Linked DNA regions of Rhodopseudomonas palustris. Each later gene encodes a partner of the first gene's protein in a complex. Links are inferred from orthologs where the notes say so. Each region holds a gene or a part of one and is shown in the gene's direction. Other genes may lie near its edges.

The links.
Region 2: the proteins of tldD (region 1) and FLL57_RS02070 are in contact, whole or in part, in a solved structure (PDB 5NJ9), measured with the Escherichia coli proteins. The link is inferred for Rhodopseudomonas palustris from one-to-one orthologs.

What each region holds. Positions count from the first base shown.
Region 1 is NZ_CP041387.1:70,897-75,706, reverse strand. The notes cover bases 1,128-3,933. They hold tldD (metalloprotease TldD), read left to right. Parts: upstream 1,128-1,719; coding sequence 1,720-3,147; downstream 3,148-3,933. Other genes in these bases: FLL57_RS00300 (PAN domain-containing protein), read right to left, coding at 3,933-3,933; lepB (signal peptidase I), read left to right, coding at 3,144-3,914; FLL57_RS00315 (DUF433 domain-containing protein), read right to left, coding at 1,382-1,597. Also shown: FLL57_RS00325 (organic hydroperoxide resistance protein), read right to left, coding at 55-480; FLL57_RS00320 (MarR family winged helix-turn-helix transcriptional regulator), read right to left, coding at 603-1,073; more of FLL57_RS00300, read right to left, coding at 3,934-4,484; FLL57_RS00295 (glutamate--cysteine ligase), read right to left, coding at 4,631-4,810. UniProt on the Escherichia coli protein: Metalloprotease involved in CcdA degradation. Suppresses the inhibitory activity of the carbon storage regulator (CsrA).
Region 2 is NZ_CP041387.1:439,348-443,343, forward strand. What follows is about bases 51-2,994. They hold FLL57_RS02070 (TldD/PmbA family protein), read left to right. Parts: upstream 51-795; coding sequence 796-2,193; downstream 2,194-2,994. Other genes in these bases: FLL57_RS02065 (DUF6101 family protein), read right to left, coding at 51-498; FLL57_RS02075 (3'(2'),5'-bisphosphate nucleotidase CysQ), read left to right, coding at 2,180-2,994. Outside these bases: more of FLL57_RS02065, read right to left, coding at 1-50; more of FLL57_RS02075, read left to right, coding at 2,995-2,995; FLL57_RS02080 (DUF4170 domain-containing protein), read left to right, coding at 3,033-3,281; FLL57_RS02085 (3-deoxy-D-manno-octulosonic acid transferase), read left to right, coding at 3,351-3,996.

The sequences.
Region 1 (4,810 bases):
TTGCGACGAGAAGGGATTGAGCTTCGCCTGCCGCCGAAAGGCGGCAGCGAGCCATTAGACCAGCGTCAGCGTGACGTCGATGTTGCCACGCGTGGCGTTGGAATACGGGCAGACGATGTGGGCGCGGTCGACCAGCGTCTGCGCCTGGGCCGGATCCATGCCCGGCAGGCTGATCTTCAGCTCCACTTCGATGCCGAAGCCGGTCGGAATCGGGCCGATGCCGACCGAACCGGTGACGCTGACGTCCTTCGGGATCGGCAGCTTGTCGCGCCCGGCGACGAACTTCATCGCGCCGAGGAAACAGGCCGAATAGCCGACCGCGAACAACTGCTCCGGATTGGTGCCGGCGCCGCCTCCGCCGCCGAGCTCCTTCGGCGTCGTGAGGGCGACGTCGAGATGCCCATCGCTGCTCACGCCGCGGCCGTCACGGCCTCCGGTGGCGGTCGCGGTGGCGCGGTAGAGAACTTTCTCGACTGACATGGTGTGGTCCTTCTCGGGTTGAGGGTTCTGGAACTCTGGTGATCGATTTAGATCGCCCACATAATTATCGCGCACGATATTTTTGATACCGCTTGTCGATTTGTCCGGCCGCCCTTTCCGCATCAGGCGGCCTGAAACAACTTGGATCGGACCTTGGTCAGCTTGTCGCGCAGCTCGACGATGTCGTCGAGCGAGCCGCCCATCGCGGCGCCGAGACAGTCCGGAACATGCTTGAGCTGCTGGCGCAGGGCGCGTCCCTCCTCGGTGAGGCCGACGATCACCTGCCGCTCGTCCTCGGCAGACCGCCGCCGGCTGATCAGCCCGCGCGCTTCTAGCCGCTTCAACAACGGCGTCAGCGTGGTGGTCTCGAGATAGAGCTGATCGCAGATCTCCGAGACATTGAGCTGGTCCCTTTCCCACAGCACCAACATCACGAGATACTGCGGATAGGTCAGGTCGAACTCGCGCAGCAGTGCGCGATACACCTTGTTGACCCCGAGCAGCGTCGAGTACAGCGCGAAGCAAAGCTGGTTCTCCAGCTTCTGCTTGTCCGCCGATCGCGGCGCGCGTGACGATGTCGAAGGTGGCTTCATGCAGGGTAATTTATATCGCGCGCGATATATTGTCAAGAAGCGCTGCGAAGCGAGCCTTTCGAAAGCCGCTGCGATTCCCTCTTTGTTGAAGACGACGAAGCTTGGGCCAACCGATTTTTGACCGCAACCATCTTGGCCGCAGAGTTTCCTCACCGGGAAGCGATCAGCTTCACCGACTGGAGGAACTGAAAATGGCTCGATCAAAATTCCCGATGGATTGGAATCGCGCGCTGGACGTATTGCGTACACTAGTGAGCTTAGTCCGCGAGATCATCGAAATTCTGAAGTCGTGTCTCGGCGCGTGACCCTCAATGAACCACTCGACGTTCACGATCCGCCGCATACGCGTGCGCCGCACGGATGTCCTGTTCGGTCAGCTCCGGGAAATCGGAGATAATCTCTTCCGGCGTCTGGCCATCTGCCAGCCAGCCGAGCACATCCGCGACCGCAATTCGCATATGGCGAATGCACGGCCGACCGCCGCGCTTCCCCGGCTCGATGGTGATGATCTCCCGGTAATCCATCTGAACACCATAGCATGCTTTTTCGGTGGGGCGCAGGCGTCGCTCCCAAATCCGCCAACCCCTCGCAGAACCAGGTCAGACCACCTATGTTGTGCCCCAAACAACTTCGGGAACAGGATCTCATGACCAACCCAGCCCAGACCTCGCTCATCGACCGCGCCAATCTCGATCGCGACGAGGTGAGGCGCGAGATCGCGCGGGGGCTGGCGGGGGCGGACGATGGCGAGCTGTTTTTCGAATACAGCCAGACCGAGGCGCTGGCGTTCGACAACGGCCGGCTGAAGCAGGCGACCTACGACACCGCGCAGGGCTTCGGTTTACGCGCCGTTAAGGACGACGCGGTCGGCTACGCGCATTCCTCCGACGTGTCACTGCCGGCACTGATCCGCGCCGCGGACGCGGTCGCGGCCGTGCGCGGCGACTACAGCGGCACGCTGGCGGTGGCGCCGGCGCACACCAATGTGCGGCTGTACGGCGACGACAACCCGCTCGACGCGCCCGGCTTCGAGGCCAAGGTCAAGCTGCTCGGCGAGATCGACGCCTATATCCGCGACAAGGACCCGCGGGTGCGGCAGGTGTCGGTGTCGGTCGGCGCCACCTGGCAGGTGGTCGAGATCCTGCGCCCCGACGGCGAGAGCTATCGCGACATCCGCCCGCTGGTGCGCGTCAACGTCTCGGTGGTCGCCGGCCAGGGCGACCGTCAGGAGAGCGGGTCCAAAGGCTATGGCGGCCGCGAGCCCTATGCGCGCTTCATCGAGACCAAGGCCTGGCGTGACGCCGCCGACGGCGCGTTGCGCGAGGCGCTGGTTAACCTGGAATCGGTGCCGGCCCCGGCCGGCGAAATGGATGTGGTGCTCGGCCCCGGCTGGCCCGGCGTGATGCTGCACGAGGCGGTCGGCCACGGCCTCGAGGGCGATTTCAACCGCAAGAAGACGTCTGCTTTCGCCGGCCTGATGGGCCAGCAGGTCGCCGCCAAGGGCGTGACCGTGGTCGACGACGGCACGATTTCGGCGCGGCGCGGCTCGCTGTCGATCGACGACGAGGGCACTCCGACCAGCCGCACCGTGCTGATCGAGGACGGCATTCTCACCGGCTACATGCAGGACCGCCAGAACGCCCGGCTGATGGGCATGAAGCCGACCGGCAACGGCCGCCGGCAGTCCTACGCCCATGTGCCGATGCCGCGGATGACCAACACCTACATGCTGGCCGGCCAGCGCGACCCGGCCGAAATCCTCGCTTCGGTGAAGAACGGCATCTACGCGGCGAACTTCGGCGGCGGTCAGGTCGACATCACGTCGGGCAAATACGTGTTCCAGTGCACCGAGGCCTATAAGATCGAGAACGGCAAGATCGGCGCGCCGCTGAAGGGCGCGATGCTGATCGGCAACGGCCCGACCGATTTGCACCGCATTTCCATGATCGGAAACGACATGCAGCTCGACGACGGCATCGGCACCTGCGGCAAGAACGGTCAGGGCGTACCGGTGGGCGTCGGCCAGCCGACGCTGCGGATGGACAGGATCACGATCGGAGGCACCGGCGGATGACGTCGGAGACGAATTCGGAAAGCGCGCCGGCACGGCGCTGGGGCTCGCAGCTCACGCAGCTCGTCGCCGTGGTGGCGATCGTGCTGGTCGGCAAGGCCGCGCTGGCCGAGCCGTTCTACGTGCCGTCCGGCTCGATGGAGCCGACGCTGCTGATCGGCGATGCACTGCTCGCTTCGAAATATCCTTACGGCTATTCGACCGCCTCGCTGCCGATCCACGTTTCGGTGCCGGAGAGCGGCCGGGTGTTCGGCGCCACGCCGCACCGCGGCGACGTCGTGGTGTTTCGCTGGGCCGGCGACCGCTCTCAGGTCTGGGTCAAGCGCGTGGTTGGTCTTCCCGGAGACAGAGTCGAGATCGACGGCGGCCGGGTTTTCATCAACGGCGAAGCCGCCAAGGTGACGCCGGACGGCGTCGGTCGCGCCGAGGACGACAACGGTTCCTCCGAAACGGCCGCGCGCTACATCGAGACACTGCCCGGCGGCGTCGCCCACCCGATCTTCAAGCTGTACGATAACGGCCGACTCGACAACATGCCGGAAGTGACGGTACCTCCCGGCCACCTGTTCGTGATGGGCGACAACCGCGACAATTCCTCCGACAGCCGCGTCCCGGTGCGCGACGGCGGCGTCGGCATGGTCCCGGTCGACGATCTGGTCGGCCGGGTCGATGCCATCGTGGGCTCGTGGAATCCCGGCGTCCGCCACCAGCCGGTCAGCGACTGGCTGTCCGGCTTCCGGGTGGCGCGGTTCTTCACCAAGGTGCATTGAGACGCAGCGTTTCGCGCGTCAGCGTACCACGCCCGAAATAAATCCGGGCTTGCGCCGCGGCGGCTTGATCTGGCTTTTCAGGAAACAGCGGGCGTTGCGGCCGACATAGCCGGGACGGGCATAGGTCCAGGCCCGGCATTTGTGCTCGTCGACGCACGCCGCCTTGCAGGCCTCGTCGCCCTCGCCGGACTTCAGCTCGAAATTGCGATAATCGCCGCCGAAGCGGTCGATCGAGACCTCGTTGGAATCGTTGCGTGGCTCCAGCACTCCGGCACCGCGGACGCCGGACACGCAGCAGGAATTCGGCGTCCGCGGCGGCACCGTGCTCTTCAGCCAACACATCGCACCGTCTTCCGGCGAGCGCGGATAGCTGAATGTCCACGACCGGCAGCGCTTGTCGCGTTCGCACATCAGCGCGCATTCGGCCGGATCTCCGCTTGTCACCGGCGTGCGCAGATAGTCGCCGCCGATCCGGTCGATATTGGCCTGCGCGTGCGAGGCGTGCGGCGACAGCGCCGCCGCAGCCACGGCGAGCACGAGCCAACATGCCCTGAGCAGGCCGCTTCGCATTCAGACTTGCTTTCGCGTTAGGCCCGGACCCCTGGCCGATAGACATCAGGCCGGTCCGCGGCGCAGCCCCGAGGCCGCATCTGACGGCCGGCAACCTGTATGGCGGATGAACGGCACAGGCCAGCGCGGCCTCGGTCCGCTAGCGTTCAGAACGCATATTCCTCGTAGGCCGGCTCCACCGAGCCCCGCCAGGCGCCGTGGTACTTCTCGAGCATCTCCTCGGCCGGGGTGTGGCCGCTGTCGAGAATCCGATCGAGCGGCGCCAGATGCCGCGATTCGTCGAGGCCGGTGGCATCGATCCGGGCGCGGCGACGCAGCCCGGCATG
Region 2 (3,996 bases), 370 kb from region 1 along the record:
GCCGGCGAAGCATTTCGGTGCGTCGAGCAGTCGGCCGACTCGCCGGCGTGTCAGGAAGCGCGGACGACGCTTGCTGATCACGTGATGACGACGGCGGCGCTGCGCAGGCTCGCGCATCTTGTCTTCGGGAAGCTGCGGCAGTCCGAAGATCTCGCTCCACAGTGCCCACATCCGTTCGATCTCCTCGGGGTCGTCGCTGATTCCCAGAGGGATCGACAGCGACGGATCGCGGTGCACCAGCATCAGCATGCGGCCGTCGTCGAGACCTCGGCAGCCGATGCCGCGGAAGTCGCTGACGCTGACGTTGACCGCCATTCTCATGCCGGAGACGGCGCGGCGTAGCACCACCCGCTCGCGGTGTAGTTCGATTTGCCGGATGCCGCCGTCGGCCCGCACGTCGTGCGCGTCGAAGCGGATCGGCAGTGAGAGAGGGTCGAGCCGCAAGTCGCGGCTCGACCCGGCGAGGTTGACCCCGCCTGTTGCTGTTTGACGCCTCACGGCTTTGATCTCCCCGCCGGAATTATGTTCCCGGTCGATGGGTGAGAGCTTGCCAGAGCCCGGTCCGGATTCGCTTAATAAGGCTGGTTAATCGAAACTGACCCCGACTGCTTCGCCGCTCATGATTGACAGAACCTTGGCCAGCATGATTGACGCAATCTTGCGCTCGGCTCGGCAATGAATTGTTCCGGTCGGGTGCAAAGTGCTTGAAGTCCGCGTCGAACAAGCACATCTGTGATGTCGACAGCGTGCATCCGCTGCCCCGCGTCGTTACTTCAAGCCTTAGGAATTGTATTTGTGAACTCTTCACCAAGCGCACGTTCGCCGGCTTCGTCTTCTGTGGATTCGGCTTTGTTCGATCAGTCGGCGCTGAGCGATTTGGCACAACGGCTGGTCGAGGCGGCGCGTCGCGCAGGCGCCGATCAGGCCGATGCGGTGGCGGTCCGCGGGGTGTCGCACGGCGTCGAAGTGCGCGACGGACGGATGCAGGAATCCGAGCGTTCGGAAGGTGACGATGTCGGCCTGCGGGTGATCGTCGGTCGCCGTCAGGCGGTGGTCTCGACCAACGACATCAGTGGCGACGCGGTCGCCAAGCTCGCCGAGCGCGCGGTGGCGATGGCCCGCGTCGCGCCGGACGACAAATATGTCGGCCTCGCGGATACGGAACTGCTGGCCCGTGATTTTCCCGATCTCGATCTGCTCGATCCGCACACTCCGTCGACCGCCGAGCTGGAGCGGCGCGCCCGCGCAGCGGAGGCTGCGGCGCTCGCGGTTTCCGGCATCACCAAATCGGGGGGCGCCTCGGCCTCGTCGGGGATCGGCGGCATGGTGCTGGTGACGTCGACCGGATTCCACGGTGCCTTCCTGCGGTCCAGCCAGAGCATCTCGATGACCGCGATCGCCGGCGAGGGCACCGGCATGGAGCGCGACTACGAATACACCACCGCGCCGCATGCGGCCGATCTGATGTCGCCCGAGGATGTCGGGCGTGTCGCCGGCGAACGTACCGCGGCGCGGGTGGGGCCGCGCAAGGTCGAGACCTGCAAGGTGCCGGTGGTGTTCGATCCGCGCGTCGCCGGCTCGCTGGTCGGGCATCTGGTCGGCGCCGCCAACGGCGCCTCGATCGCACGCAAGACCTCGTTCCTGAAGGATCGTCTCGGTCAGAAGCTGTTCAAGGATGGCATCCGCATCGTCGACGACCCGCTGCGCAAGCGCGGTCTTCGCTCGCAGGCGTTTGACGCCGAAGGCGTGGCGGTCAAGCCGATGTCGATCGTCGACGACGGCGTGCTGACGTCGTGGTTGCTGGATTGCGCCACGGCACGCGAACTCGGCCTCGCCACCACCGGTCACGCGCATCGCGGCGTGTCGTCGTCGCCGTCGCCCGGTCCCTACAATTTGCATCTCGAGGCCGGCCGGCTCAGCCCCGCCGAACTGATCGCCGATATCGAGCAGGGGTTTTACGTCACCGATCTGATCGGTTCCGGCGTCAACGGCGTCACCGGCGACTACAGCCGCGGTGCCGCCGGCTTCTGGATCGAAAACGGTGAAAGAACCTACGCCGTCAGCGAGGTTACCATCGCCGGGCACCTGCTCGACATGTACAAGACTCTGACGCCGGCCAGCGACCTGACCTTCCGCTACGGCGTCAACGCGCCGACGCTGCGGATCGAGGGGCTGACGATTGCCGGACGCTAGTCCAGATACCACGCATAGTTCTGTCGCGCAGCGGGATGCCGAGCTGCTCGCCGACACGGTGCGCGAGGCCGGCGCTCTGGCGCTGTCGATGTTCCGCACTGAACTGCGGACCTGGACCAAGGGCGCGTCCTCGCCGGTGTCGGAAGCCGACATCGCGGTCGACCAACTGATCCGTCGACGCTTGCAGGATGCCACCCCGCGCTACGGCTGGTTGTCGGAAGAAAGCGCCGACGATCTGACGCGGCTCGACAAGGACCTGGTGTGGATCGTCGATCCGATCGACGGCACCCGGGCCTATTTGGCCGGCCGTGAGGATTGGTGTGTATCGGTCGCCCTGATCGCCGACGCAAGACCGGTGCTTGCCGCCGTGTTCGCACCGGTGTCGGAAGAGTTGTTCTTTGCAACGCGCGGCGCGGGTGCGTCGCTCAATGGCGCGTCGCTGCGCGCCAGCGTCGGGACCACGCTGGAGGGTGCCAAGGTGGCCGGGCCGAAGCCGCTGATCGAGCGACTGGCCCTGCCGTCGAGCGCCTACATCCTGCCGAGGATCGGCTCGTTGGCGTTACGGCTGTGTCGTGTCGCTGATCGTCAGGTCGACGTTGCGTTCGCCGGAGGGCAGAGTCGCGATTGGGACCTTGCTGCGGCCGATTTGATCGTGCACGAAGCGGATGGTACAATGACAACTCTCGCGGGCGAGACCATCGTCTACAACCGTCCCGAGGTCACACATGGCGTGCTGGTGGCTGCGGGGCGCGAACGCCATGCTCACATCGTCGAGCATTTTCGCGTTTCTCCGCGAGGCTGAGCGCGCGCATGCCTGTTCGCCGCAATGAGGAAGTTTGATGTCGGACAATGCGCAGCAATTGCTCCACCTCGTAATCGGGGGAGAATTGACGGACCTTGAGAACGTGACCTTTCGCGATCTCGACAAGGTCGACATCGTCGGGGTGTACCCCAACTACGCAACGGCCTACGCGGCGTGGAAGGCCCGGGCGCATCAGACGGTCGACAATGCGCACATGCGTTACTTCATCGTTCATCTGCATCGGCTGCTGGATCCCGAAAAAGAAGCGCAGTCCGCGCAGCACTGACCGCGCAGAACCGACGATGAAGTTTCACGACGATGCGCGTCACCTTCGCGGTGACAGACGGGGCCGTTGATGGTCGATCCGGTGCCGATGACGCTTCGCGCCTATCGCAGGTTGACCGCTGCCGCGGCGCCGCTGGCGTCGCTGTGGATCGGCCGGCGGCTGAAGCAGGGCAAGGAAGATCCCGCCCGTGTCGGAGAGCGCCGCGGTCTCAGCAACGACGCGCGACCTCGCGGCCCGGTGGTATGGATTCACGGCGCCAGTGTCGGCGAAGTGCTGGCCGCGGCCGGACTGATCGAACGGCTGCGTGCGCTCAACCTGCGCATCCTGCTCACCTCCGGAACGCTGACCTCGGCCCAGGTGGTGGCGAGCCGGTTTCCGCCGGACATCATCCACCAGTTCATTCCCTACGATGCGCCGCGTTTCGTCGAGCGTTTCCTCGATCACTGGCAACCCAGCCTGGCGCTGTTCATCGAATCCGATCTGTGGCCGAACCTGATCCTCGCCGCCTCGGCGCGGCGGGTGCCGATGGTGCTGATCAACGGCCGAATGTCGCAGCGGTCGTTTCCGCGCTGGCAGCGGGCCTCGGCGACGATCGGGGCGCTGCTCGGCCGGTTCGACATCTGCCTGGCGCAGTCGCGCATGGACGCCGATCGCTTCAGCGCGCTCGGCAGTCCGAGCGTGATCACCACCGGTAATCTGAAGATGGACGTCGATC